Regions from separate parts of the Salinivibrio sp. SS2 genome, predicted to be linked through region 2. Evidence: riboswitches for the same ligand, from Rfam matches in the RefSeq annotation. Region 2 holds a riboswitch; the other holds the start of a gene.

Region 1 (6,568 bases), on a different contig from region 2:
GCATGGAAACTGGTACAGTAAAATGGTTTAACAATGCCAAGGGATTCGGCTTTATTTGTCCTGAAGAAGGAGAAGGCGACGTTTTTGCGCATTACTCAACAATCCAAATGGATGGATACAGGACGTTGAAAGCGGGTCAGACCGTCAGCTACGAGGTTCAAGAAGGACCGAAAGGCTACCATGCGAGCCAAATCGTCCCCGTTGAACAAGAAGCAGCGAAATAACAACGCGTTATTCGCGACGGTTGCAAAGGAAAAAGCGAGCGCAATGCGTTCGCTTTTTTTCGTACTCGGCGCGCTCTACCTTATCGAGACACTCGCCCATCGCAGGGCATACTCATAGTAAGCCAAGAGCTTCCTTATAGTGCAACCGGCACACCGACACATAACGCTCGTTGCCACCGATCACAACTTGATCGCCATCAGCGATCGCATTGCCATTTGCATCTTGGCGGATCACTCGATTGGCTTTACGACCACAATGACAAACCGTTTTTAGTTCTACTAACTTATCCGCCCAAGCGAGTAAGTATTGAGAGCCTTCAAATAGCTCTCCTCGAAAGTCTGTGCGTAATCCATAACACAACACAGGAATACGCAATTTATCGACCACATCAGTTAACTCAAGCACTTGCTGCTTGGTGAGAAACTGGCTTTCATCCAGTAACAAGCAGTCTACTTTTTCGTGTTCTTGAATGGCTGAAACATGTTCGAATAAATTGGTTTCATTGTGGTATAGGTGCGCCTCTGTCTCTAAACCAATTCGTGAGCTAATTTTTCCCTGACCATATCGGTCATCGATTGCCGCTGTATATAACAGGGGCTGCATGCCTCGCTCTTGATAATTAAAGGCTGATTGCAAAAGTGTTGTCGACTTACCGGCATTCATTGCGGAGTAATAAAAATAAAGCTGCGCCATTGTTATCTCGGATTATTCGGTCATCAGGCTTAAAATCAATCCAGCATGCTACCGGATCTCATCAAAAAGGAAAGCCCCGACCAGCGGGGCTTTGCGCTCAATCCTATTATGAGGTAGTTACGAGCGAGATTAGGCCATGGCTTTGCACGGGCGCTTTTTCAGCCACAGTAGCGCAAAACAAAGCGCGACAAAGGCCAGTGTCGTGGCGGCAAATGCCAACCATAATGATGCGGTAAAGCCAAGGACCAAAAAGCCAACCGCGGACACCAGAGCGCCACCAATCGCATAAGGCAACTGTGTCGAGACATGATCAATATGCCCACAGCGTGCTCCTGTAGATGACAAGATAGTGGTATCTGAGATCGGTGAGCAATGGTCACCAAACACCGCACCAGCTAATACCGCCGACAGCATAGGTAACATCAAGGAAATTTCCGTCGCCGCAGCCAGATCGCCCGCGATCGGTAGCATGATACCAAAGGTTCCCCATGAGGTGCCGGTCGCAAATGCCATCACTGCCGCGAGTGAAAAGAGCACAACAGGGAGTAGCTCAGATGGCATATTGCCCTGCACCAATGAAGACAGATATTTACCCGTTTGCAAGTCGCCGATGATATGGCCAATAGACCATGCAAACAGCAGAATAAGAATGGCCCCAAACATGGATTTCGCCCCGACCCATAAGGTTTTGCTGATCGCAGGCGCACCAATCCCTTGTTTGATCGTCATGGCTAAAGCAACGATAAGTCCCGCTGCGCCTCCCATCAGAAGGGACATGCCTACATCAGTATTCTCAAACGCGCCGAGTACTGAGAAAGATACATCGTCACCCGCTAACGCTTGTGCACCGGTGTAGAGCATCGCACTGATGGTCGCCACAACGAGGACCACAATCGGTAACACCAGATCAGAAACCGTGCCGTGCTCGCTTTCTTCAATCCCAAGATCGTCACAAAGATCGGCACAATTGTCGCTTTCATCCCCTAAGCGACTGCCTTTTTTTGCTTGGTATTCAAATTGACGCATGGGACCAATATCAAGCTGAAACCAAATCACTGCAAAAACCAGCAGAAGCGCAAAGATTGCATAGAAGTTCATCGGGATCATGGTGACAAAGGCGCCGAGCGGCGTGTAATCAGTCACCCCATGTGCGACTAAAATCGAGCCGATGACGGTAATGATATAAGCGCCCCAGCTCGAAGCGGGAGTGATAACACACATAGGTGCGGCAGTCGAATCGAGAATATACGCCAGCTTGGCTCGAGACACATGGAAGCGATCGGTCACAGGGCGCGAAACAGCCCCCACTGCCAAGCTATTAAAATAGTCATCTACGAAAATAAATACGCCCAAGAAAGCCGCCAGTAATTTTGCTCCTCGTTTGCTTTTAATTCGGCTCTGTGCCCAATTTGCAAACGCTCGTGTTCCTCCAGAGAGCGACAATAAAGCGGTGATCATTCCCAGCAATACTAGGAAAGCAAGAATACTCATATTCCAGCTATTAATGCTGCCGTCAGCCACAAATAGGCCGGCAACCACATCAAAAAGGTATTGCGCCGATGTCCCGAGGGAAAAGTCAGCCAGTAGCAAGGTACCGAGTACAATCCCCATGCCTAGCGACAACAGCACGCGACGTGTTGCAATGGCAAGGCCCAAAGCCAGCAAGGGTGGAAGTAACGATAAAGCGGATGAAGAAAAGTCTGTTAAGTTCATGATCTCAATATCAACCAATTGGTTGGAGATCTACTGCAGAAACGAAGACTGGTAAGGCGTGGTAACACACAGCAAACAACTTGCCTCCTACAGTAGCGCTCCATAGTGTGTCCTAATTACTATGGCAGTGCTGCCCCTATTCGGTAACAGCCCCAGCACAGTCGGCATGATGGCCTTACTGGCTTCGGCGTTGGCTCCTTTCATGTGCGGTCACTGGCATCACCCTCGTGCACATTACTTATAAACAACGCACCTCTACGTTAAGAGTGGAGCATTCTACACAAGATGTTCACTATCGCAACTGTTCACGCACAAAAAGCCACCACTTAAAACGTCACACTATCAAGTGTCGATGAAATCAGTCGCAACCACTCAAAATTTGGGCATATTTAAAAAAACACCCTTAAATATGGGTAACAAATATTGCGAACAGAAAATAAATAATGAAAAATAGGCACTAATTATTTTATGTAATATTGTATATTTCACTTATACTGTTACCATCCGTTCAATTAACATATAAATCAAATAGGAACCCAATAATGTCTGATGCAATGAAAGCGTTACTTAACCTACGCAGCTTACGTGCTGTCGCGAAAGAAATGACCGCCGAGCAACTTAAAGAAGCGTTAGAAAAGCTGCAAACCGTCGTTGAAGAACGTGAAGAGATTGAGCGTCAAGCGCAAGAAGAAGAAAAAGCACGCCTAGCGAAACTAGAAAAATACCGTGAGATGTTAATCGCCGATGGTATTGAACCTGATGAACTCATGAAATTATTAGGTGGTGCAAGCAAGTCTAAATCAACAGGCAAGCGCGCGGCACGCCCTGCTAAATATCAATACACTGATAGCGACGGCTCGGTAAAAACATGGACCGGTCAAGGTCGTATGCCGAAAGTGATCCGTGAAGCAACCGAAAATGGTAGCGCGAAATTAGAAGACTTCTTGATCCCTGGCCAACAAGCCTAAGTGTTGCACATAAAGATAAAAAAAGAGGCCGGACGGCCTCTTTTTTTTATCTGATTCGTAAAACTCTGTCATCATCCATTAACCAAACTTTATCCGGTCTGCCAAATGACTGACTGCTAACGCAAAGTAGTGCGAACGGTTCCATTTCAACAAGCTTTGATAATTGTTATAAACCAAATAAGCTCGTCCAAGTTCATCATCAGGCTGAATCAACCAAGCTTGAATATCGACATTCGGCAACGCTTGGCCATTAAGACGCGTTACACCTAATGCTTGCCATTGATTCAATGACAGCGCCTTATTACTTTCGACACCAAGTTTATTCCTATCTATATGCTTTGGTAATTTAACTTGGCGTCCCCATGTGTACGTATCGTCCCAGCCAGCTTGTTTTAGATAGTTCGCCGCAGAAGCAAAGACATCAGCTTCCGTTTGCCAAATATCTTTTTTACCATCTTGGTTCCCATCAACCGCATAATGAAGGAAAGACGTCGGCATAAACTGGCTTTGCCCCATTGCACCGGCCCATGAACCTTTCATGTTTTCAGGCGCAATATGCCCTTCTTGCAATATGGTCAGTGCTGCCATTGTTTGTTGGCGGAAAAAGGCTTCTCGACGCCCATCATAAGCCAATGTGGCCAGTGCTTCGATAACATTGTAGTTGCCTTGCAGTTTGCCAAAATTACTTTCCACGCCCCACAAGGCTACAATGAAACGAGGCTGAACCTGATATTCCTCACCGACTTTTTTTAGCGCCGCATAATGTTTTTTATACAGCGCTTTCGCCTGATCGACTTTCCAATCCGGTACGGCGCGGGGAATGTATTCATCCAAGGTTAAACGCCGCTCAGGTTGATTTCGATCGGCACTGACCGCCCGTTCATGATACTCAATGCCAGCAAACGCGCGTGCCAGTATATCGTCATCAATCCCTGCTTGACGCGCTTCCTCTTTCAATGATTCGACGTACTGATCAAACCCTTCTTTTGCAAATAGCGGCCCCGAGGTAAAAACTGAGGCTGCAACCAATGCTGAAATCAAACCTTTGCGCATACGCTTCCCTAATTACAATTTTTCATTCTTGTTTCGGATAGCCTGCAACGCCGCATCCGGTGGCGGTGGTAATTGTAGAAAGAACCCTTCGTTTTGCAGACTTTGTTTCACTTTCTCAATATCAACAACCGCAAGTTTTTCTCGCTTACCGAGATCAATCATCATGGCAAACTCTGGTTGTCCAAAACTGTTCATTAATGCTTCTGGCACATCATCGAATTTATCTCTCCCCGGTACATAAAGATAGGTGCCTTCTTTCTTTTTGCTACGATAAATTGCGCAATACATCTCAATGTCCTCATCAGCATGCCATAACGATGGCGAAATAGTGTCATCGACGAGTTAAGGTTTGTTAGGCTTTGCCGCAAAATGTGTCACACAATGCTCACTAAACGCGGCTCACATCGCGCACCATGACAAGAAATCGCCAAAATTAGGGGGCAATGTCCGCCGAATATCAAACCCTGCTTGCCGCATCGATGCTGTGAATATACCATGCTATCCAACGTCTGATAATGCGCGTCTGACTCGCGTTTCAACGATATAACCGGAATCAAACAACATGCACAAACACCCGGAGTTGAAAGGCTCAACTTTTACTTTGTCTGTTCTTCATCTTGTGGATGACAATTTTACTGAAGCGGCCGCCATTTTGGCTGATAAGGTTTCCCAAGCCCCCGCATTTTTTGAAGGCGCGCCTGTGGTGGCGGATGTCAGCCGTTTAAAGCTATGCCCAGATCTCACCGCTTTAAAGCACTGTTTAAGTGAAACTGGGATGATTTTAGTCGGCCTTACTGGCGTCACGCATAACGATACCCGCCAGCAAGCCAAATCGGTGGGGCTTGCGGTACTCAAATCGAGCAAGCAATCTCGTGTTGCCGATCCGATTCAAACCCCCACTAAAGTGGTCACGAATCCCGTGCGCTCGGGACAGCAAATCTATGCCAAAAATGCTGACTTGGTGGTATTGAATCATGTCAGTGCCGGGGCGGAAGTCATTGCTGATGGCAGTATTCATATTTACGGCGTGCTGCGCGGCAGAGCCATTGCCGGCGCCAGCGGCCAGCAGCAAGCGCGTATTTATTGCCAGAATTTACAATCAGAATTATTGTCAGTAGCCGGTAGCTACTGGCTAAGCGACAAAATTCCATCTGAGTTTATTGAGCGCCCCGTCATGGTCTCGCTCAATCAAGAAAGCTTACAAATAGACCCCCTCACGCTATAACAGAATAAGGACGAGGAATGGCACGAATTATTGTAATTACCTCCGGTAAAGGCGGTGTTGGTAAAACCACGTCGAGTGCAGCACTCGCGACGGGACTCGCCATGGCTGGCAAAAAAACCGCAGTGATTGATTTTGATATTGGTCTTCGTAATCTCGATTTAATTATGGGATGTGAGCGCCGCGTGGTGTATGACTTTGTCAACGTGATCAACGGCGAAGCCAACCTTAATCAAGCGCTGATCAAAGACAAACGGGTTGAAAATCTATTTATTCTTCCAGCCTCACAAACTCGTGATAAAGATGCGCTCACCAAAGAGGGCGTCGAGCGGGTGTTAAAAGAGATGGATGAGCTTGGGTTTGAATACATCATCTGCGATTCGCCCGCGGGTATCGAAGCTGGCGCCCTCATGGCCCTTTATTTTGCCGACGAAGCCATCGTCACGACCAACCCTGAAGTCTCTTCGGTGCGCGACTCTGATCGCATTCTGGGCATTCTCGATTCAAAATCTCGCCGCGCCGAAAACGGTGAGGAACCGGTTAAGCACCACTTGCTCTTAACCCGTTATAACCCAAGCCGCGTGAGCAACGGCGAGATGCTCAGTGTGTCGGATGTTGAGGAAATCTTACGTATCCCACTGTTAGGGGTCATCCCAGAAAGCCAGTCAGTACTGCATGCCTCAAACAAAGGCGA
Region 2 (6,568 bases):
ACTCCTCCAAATGGGAGGTGATTGAAGCTGGCCTTAAATGCATTCAAGGGAAAGGCATCGTCAACTCTATTTCGCTCAAAGAAGGAGAAGAAGCCTTTCTTCACCAAGCACGTTTAGTCCGTCGCTATGGTGCAGCGGTGATTGTGATGGCGTTTGATGAGCAGGGACAGGCCGATACTCAGGCACGAAAAGTAGAAATCTGTACGCGGGCCTATCATCTTCTGGTCGAGCAAGTCGGTTTTCCGCCGGAAGACATTATCTTCGATCCCAATATCTTTGCGGTTGCCACCGGCATTGATGAGCACAATAACTACGCGGTCGACTTCATCAACGCCGTGGCTGATATCAAGCAAACTTTACCGCATGCCATGATCTCAGGCGGTGTCTCAAATGTGTCGTTTTCGTTTCGAGGCAACAACCCCGTCCGTGAGGCTATTCATGCGGTGTTTTTGTATCACTGCATCAAAAATGGCATGGACATGGGGATCGTCAATGCGGGCCAGTTAGCCATCTATGATGATTTGCCTGAATCGCTGCGCTTGGCAGTAGAAGATGTGGTGCTCAACAAAGATGATGGCGCCACGGAGCGTTTATTAGAGATCGCCGACAGCTATCGTGATAGTGGTGAGAGCGAGGTCGCGGAAACCGCGGAGTGGCGTAGCTGGCCAGTAGAAAAGCGGCTGGAACATGCACTGGTCAAAGGCATTACAGAATTTATTGTTGAAGATACCGAGCTGGCTCGCGTGGCAGCGAGTAAACCCCTAGAAGTCATTGAAGGCCCGCTGATGGCGGGCATGAACGTGGTTGGGGACTTGTTTGGCGAAGGCAAGATGTTCCTGCCACAAGTGGTGAAGTCGGCTCGGGTGATGAAGCAAGCGGTGGGGTACCTTGAACCTTACATCAACGCTGAAAAGCAGCAAGGGCAGACCAATGGCAAGATCCTGCTTGCCACCGTCAAAGGCGATGTGCATGACATTGGCAAAAACATTGTTGGCGTGGTGCTGCAGTGTAATAACTTTGAGATTATTGATCTCGGTGTGATGGTGCCGACCGATAAAATCCTGTCGGTGGCCCGAGAAGAAAACGTCGACATTATTGGTCTATCGGGTCTGATCACCCCGTCGTTAGATGAGATGGTGAACGTGGCGAAAGAGATGGAGCGACAAGGGTTTGATATTCCTCTGTTGATTGGCGGTGCGACCACCTCCAAAGCCCATACCGCGGTGAAAATTGAGCAGCATTACCATGCGCCCGTGGTCTATGTACCCAACGCGTCGCGTGCGGTTGGGGTGTGCTCCTCGTTATTATCCGAGACGCAGCGACCTGATTTTGTCGCGCGTTTGGCCAAAGAGTATGACACTGTGCGTGAGCAGCATCAGCGTAAAGCGCCCCGCACGCCACCGGTGACCTTGGAGCAGGCTCGCGATAACAAGTGGCAAACGGATTGGGCAAACTATATGCCTCCGCAACCGGCGAAGCCAGGCATCCATGTTTACGATGATGTTTCGATAGCGACCTTACGTCAGTATATCGACTGGACGCCTTTCTTTATGACGTGGTCTCTCAGTGGCAAATTCCCCGCGATTTTGGATCACGAGCTGGTGGGGGAGGAAGCCCGTCGCTTGTATCAAGACGCCAATGCTTGGCTCGATCGTTTCGAGGCAGAAGGCTTGGTAGCGGCAAAAGGGGTGTGTGGCCTCTTTCCTGCCAATAGCGTGGATGATGATATTGAAGTGTATACCGACTCGTCACGACAAACGGTGAGCACGATATTGAATCACTTGCGTCAGCAAACACAAAAGCCGCGTGGTGCGAACTATTGCTTGTCAGACTTTATTGCGCCGAAAAGCAGCGGTCAGCCGGATTGGGTTGGTGCATTTGCGGTGACAGGCGGCATTGGTGAGTATGCTTTGGCGGAAGAGTACAAAGCGAAAGGGGATGACTACAACGCGATCATGATCCAAGCGGTGGCGGATCGACTCGCAGAAGCCTTTGCGGAATATCTTCACCAGCAAATTCGGATCACCTTGTGGGGGTATGCGCCCGATGAGACGCTTGATAACGACGCCCTGATCCGCGAACAATACCAAGGGATCCGGCCAGCGCCAGGTTATGCCGCCTGTCCTGAACACAGTGAGAAAGGCAAGATTTGGCAATTGCTATCGGTAGAAGCGCATACGGGGATGACACTTACCGAAAGCTATGCCATGTGGCCGGGCGCGTCGGTTTCGGGTTGGTATTTTTCCCATCCAGAGTCACGTTACTTTGCGGTAGCGAAAATTCAAAACGATCAACGTGATAGCTACGCGGCACGTAAAGGCTGGTGTCTTGAAGAAGCTGAAAAGTGGCTAGGCCCTAATCTGAATGCCTAACCGAGAAAAGCCAGCGCACGCTGGCTTTTCTTTTGGGTGTTACTCAAAAAGCTGTGTATGTAAACGCTGCACCACCTCGGTGGCACTGTCGTCATCAACCACCATACAGACATTGTGATTACTCGCGCCATAACAAATCATGCGCAAGGTGGCGGTATCTAAGGCGTTAAATACCGGCGTCACCGCCCCCGGAGTATGACGCATCTCATTACCAATTAAGGCGACCACAGCCAAGTGTTGGCAAACGTCAACATGGCACAAGGTCGAGAGTTCCTCCAAGGCGGCATCAGGCAAACGGGGCACCTCACCTTGTGTATTGGTTTGATCGAGCGTCAAAGACACACTGACTTCGGAGGTAGTGATCAGATCGACGGAGATCTGATAGCGCGCTAGGATCGCGAAGACGTTGGCAAGAAAGCCATACGCTTGGAACATCGTCAAACTGGTCAAGGTCACCATGGTTTGATTTCGGCGCAACGCAATGGCGCGGAATAGGGGGGATGATTCCGCGTGTTCTCGGATCCAAGTCCCGCCTTTTTCCGGCGCACAGGCCGCCCCGACAAAGACAGGAATATGCTGGCGTACCGCGGGTAATAGCGTGGACGGGTGGAGCACTTTGGCGCCAAACGTCGCCATCTCCGATGCTTCACTAAAGCTGATCTCAGCAATAGGACGTGCTTTGGCAGCGAGGCGTGGGTCGGTAGTATAAATGCCCGGTACATCGGTCCAAATCGCCAAGCTTGTTGCCCCGAGCGCTTCGGCAAACAAAGCGGCACTGTAGTCGCTGCCTCCTCGGCCAAGAGTGGTCGTTCGTCCTTCTTTGTCGGCACCGATAAAGCCTTGGGTCACGAGAATGTGATTGTCTAGCTGCGCATTCAAGCGCTGACACTGTTGCTGAGTCAGGGCGATATCTGGAATAGCGTGACCAAATTGGCTATCCGTTTTCAAATATTCGCGGGCATCAATCCGAGCTGCGGGCAGGCCAAGGTGGACGAGCAAGCGAGTAAACAGGTGCGTAGAGGTAAGCTCGCCACAGGCAACCAAGGCATCGGTAAGCGCTTCGCTCGGGGCCTCACAGGCTTGCTCACTCAAGGAGATAATCTGCTGGTGGAGCGTTTGCACTGCTTCTTGGGTGTGATGACAAGCGGGCAAAGCTGCCAGTATTTGCTGATGGATAGCGTCTATTGCATCCAGTGTGTTTTGGCGTAAGACATCGTTTTTTATGCCTTGGGCTAAGGCGACAAGATGGTTGGTGACGCCGGCACATGCGCTAATCACTACAAAACGGGTCTCGGGATGGCGCATAATCACTGCGGCACTTTGTTGCATGGCGGCAAAGGTGCCAACACTGGTGCCGCCAAATTTAGCGACTGAAATAGATGGTAACGGGTTCACGTCCTTTTCCCCTTTTGAGCTCGTGCTCATTGATTCAACATATTTAAAAGTCAGTGGGGAACATCAGAAGTCACGTCGCAAACGCGAGCAAAAAGGAAGAGCAAACGGCAGGCATTCTGCCAGAAGCGCTCCACCTGTCTGTCCAAATGGATGACAAGTGACAGCCTGAAGGATTCAGCCTTCATGGCCGGCGGCTCCTTACCCTGTCGGAACCCCCTCGGCATCGCCTCCCCTGATTATCACGCCTTGGAGTAGGGCTCCGCGTGATAACTGCCTGAGTGATGCACCTCTTCTGTATGTTCGGCCATGTGTTGATCCACATGGTGAGTGGTTACATTACGGGCGCTGGTGAGTGGTTGTCAACCGCCAATTGAGTTGCAAAGCGACGATCAGGCACCTATATCGCTGCTATCCGCCACCTGTTGAATATGCGCTCTAGCACGTAAGTTCGCAATGTGACAATGGGGCGATGAACACAAAGTATGCTATAACGGAAAGCGCAAATTTAGCAGACACAAGGATAGGTTATGGCAACTTCAATTTCCGATATCCGCTCATTTCAGCCGATAGAGCGCACCCTGATGGGCCCTGGCCCGTCTGATATTTCTCCGCAAGTGTTGCAGGCGTTGAGTCGTCCGACGTTGGGACACCTCGATCCCCTTTTTATTGCGATGATGGATGAGGTCAAACAGCTCTTACAATATGCCTTTCAGACCGAGAATCCGTTTACCATTGCGGTCTCTGCCCCCGGGAGTGCAGGAATGGAAGCGTGCTTCGTTAACCTTGTAGAGCCCGGTGATACCGTGATTGTCTGCCGCAATGGGGTGTTTGGCGACCGAATGCGAGAAAACGTTGAACGCTGTGGTGCACACGCGGTGATGGTTGACGATGCATGGGGCGAGCCTGTCAGCCCCGACAAGGTGGAAGCGGCATTAAAAGCGCACCCAGAGGCTAGCATCGTCGCGTTTGTTCATGCTGAAACCTCCACGGGCGCTTGCTCAGATGCGCAAACTCTGGCGACGCTGGCGCGCGAGCACGGCTGCCTTACCATTGTTGATGCCGTAACATCACTTGGCGGTGTACCCTTGAAAGTCGATGAATGGCAACTTGATGCAGTCTACTCTGGTAGCCAGAAATGCTTGTCATGTGTTCCGGGCCTATCGCCGGTCACCTTCTCGGCGCGAGCCGTTGAAAAAATGCAAGCGCGCACCCACAAGGTGCAAAGCTGGTTTCTCGATCAAAGTTTAGTGCTGGGCTATTGGAGCGGTGACGGCAAACGCAGTTATCACCATACTGCTCCGGTTAATAGTCTGTATGCATTGCATGAATCATTGCTCAAGTTATATCAAGAGGGAATTGAGAATGCTTGGCAGCGTCATCGAACCATGCATCAACGCTTAAAAGCGGGGTTGGACGATTTAGGTATCCGCTTTGTGGTGGACGAGCCTTATCGCTTGCCGCAATTGAACGCGGTGTATATCCCGGATGGCGTCGATGATGGCGCGGTACGCCAACATCTGCTCAACACCTATAACCTCGAAATCGGTGCAGGCTTGGGCGATCTCGCTGGTAAGGCATGGCGAATTGGCTTAATGGGCTACAGTGCGCGTGAAGAAAACATCGCGCTATGCTTAAAAGCATTGGGCGACGCACTGCGCTAGGCGTACGTTATTCCGGCGGAGTGCGCATCGGTAAGGTGTGGCGAGTGGTCCACACCTTGGCGGCTTGCGGAAACAAATATCGCGCCTCTTGCTGAATATCGCGTGCCCGCTGCGTATCGCCAATTTGCAGTGCAATCTGGTAAGCATGCTGGTAGCCCGCAAACGTGGGGTGTTGTGCCACATGCTGCAGCCATAGGTTCAGGTGCTGGTGGCGCTCGGCATCCGACAGTGTCTCTAGGGTGTGCTGAAAGTGCTGTTCCGCGAGCCCTTGGGTGAGTTTGCTTTGCCACCATGGATGTTGCTGATAGAGCGTAATACGCTGAGAGGTTAATAAAGAGTCACGCAGGTAGCGATTGGCTAAATACACCGATGATAGGCACAACAATCCCACCAAGATCATTACAGTGACAATACTGCGTGTCGCGATACGCTGCCCATATTCGGCGGTAGAAAATGTGATTCGTTGGTATTTGCTGGTTAAATTATCCAGCCAGTACAGCCACATGAGCAGTAGAATGCCGTTAAACCACTGCGTACCGCTGGCCGGATAGATAAGCAAGCCAGTGAGTGGCGGAAGCACGAGCGCAACGAGCATACGCCGCGTGCCTGAAGGGGCGCGGATAATGCGAAGCGCCAGTGGCAGTATCACCGCAAGATACGCCAGTGCTATCACAAGCCCACCTTCCAATAACCACAATGCTAGCGCACTCGGTAATTTCACGGGGCCAGTGTGTCCCGGATGTGCCGCCGATGCGAGCAGTAGAGTCGTTTGTCCATGACCCATGCCAACGCCAAAAAAAGGCGTTTGTTGAAACTGCTGCCAGGCAAGCCACAGTACGCGTTTATCTTGAGGCGTGAGCCATTGCCAGCTTTCTTGCCCAGTCAGCCCGAACACCGCGAGTAACGCACCGGCAGACATGGCGGCCAGCCACGCAAGATGCTGGCGCCGCGTCGCAAAGCGACTGAGATAAACTTGTTGCAAGGCAATGGCGCAAAGGGCAAACAGGAGCAGTAGCGGTCGTCCTTGCATGGCAAGCACGGGCAGGATAACCACTGGCGTGAACACCAACACGCTTTGCGTTATGGGATGGCGGTAGCGGTTACTTGGCTCTCGGGCGAGCAGATAAGCCGCCAAACTTA

Evidence for each region. A riboswitch is a leader RNA that binds a small molecule or an ion and turns the genes downstream of it on or off. The one in region 2 is predicted to bind lysine.
Region 1: linked by a shared signal. The riboswitch ahead of BGK46_RS09420 (Na+/H+ antiporter NhaC family protein) and the one ahead of lysC (lysine-sensitive aspartokinase 3) in region 2 are both predicted to bind lysine.

What each region holds. Positions count from the first base shown of each region.
Region 1 covers NZ_MEBP01000082.1:19,973-26,540, reverse strand. The annotation lists gene cspD (cold shock domain-containing protein CspD) at 3-224, shown strand; gene BGK46_RS09425 (thymidine kinase) at 337-918, opposite strand; gene BGK46_RS09420 (Na+/H+ antiporter NhaC family protein) at 1,048-2,631, opposite strand; lysine riboswitch at 2,717-2,897, opposite strand; gene BGK46_RS09415 (H-NS family nucleoid-associated regulatory protein) at 3,174-3,599, shown strand; gene BGK46_RS09410 (lytic murein transglycosylase) at 3,678-4,652, opposite strand; gene BGK46_RS09405 (YcgL domain-containing protein) at 4,665-4,940, opposite strand; gene minC (septum site-determining protein MinC) at 5,215-5,877, shown strand; gene minD (septum site-determining protein MinD) at 5,895-6,568, shown strand, end outside.
Region 2 covers NZ_MEBP01000071.1:58,349-64,916, reverse strand. The annotation lists gene metH (methionine synthase) at 1-2,372, shown strand, start outside; gene lysC (lysine-sensitive aspartokinase 3) at 2,412-3,797, opposite strand; lysine riboswitch at 3,883-4,067, opposite strand; gene BGK46_RS07695 (pyridoxal-phosphate-dependent aminotransferase family protein) at 4,295-5,428, shown strand; gene BGK46_RS07690 (Wzy polymerase domain-containing protein) at 5,436-6,568, opposite strand, start outside.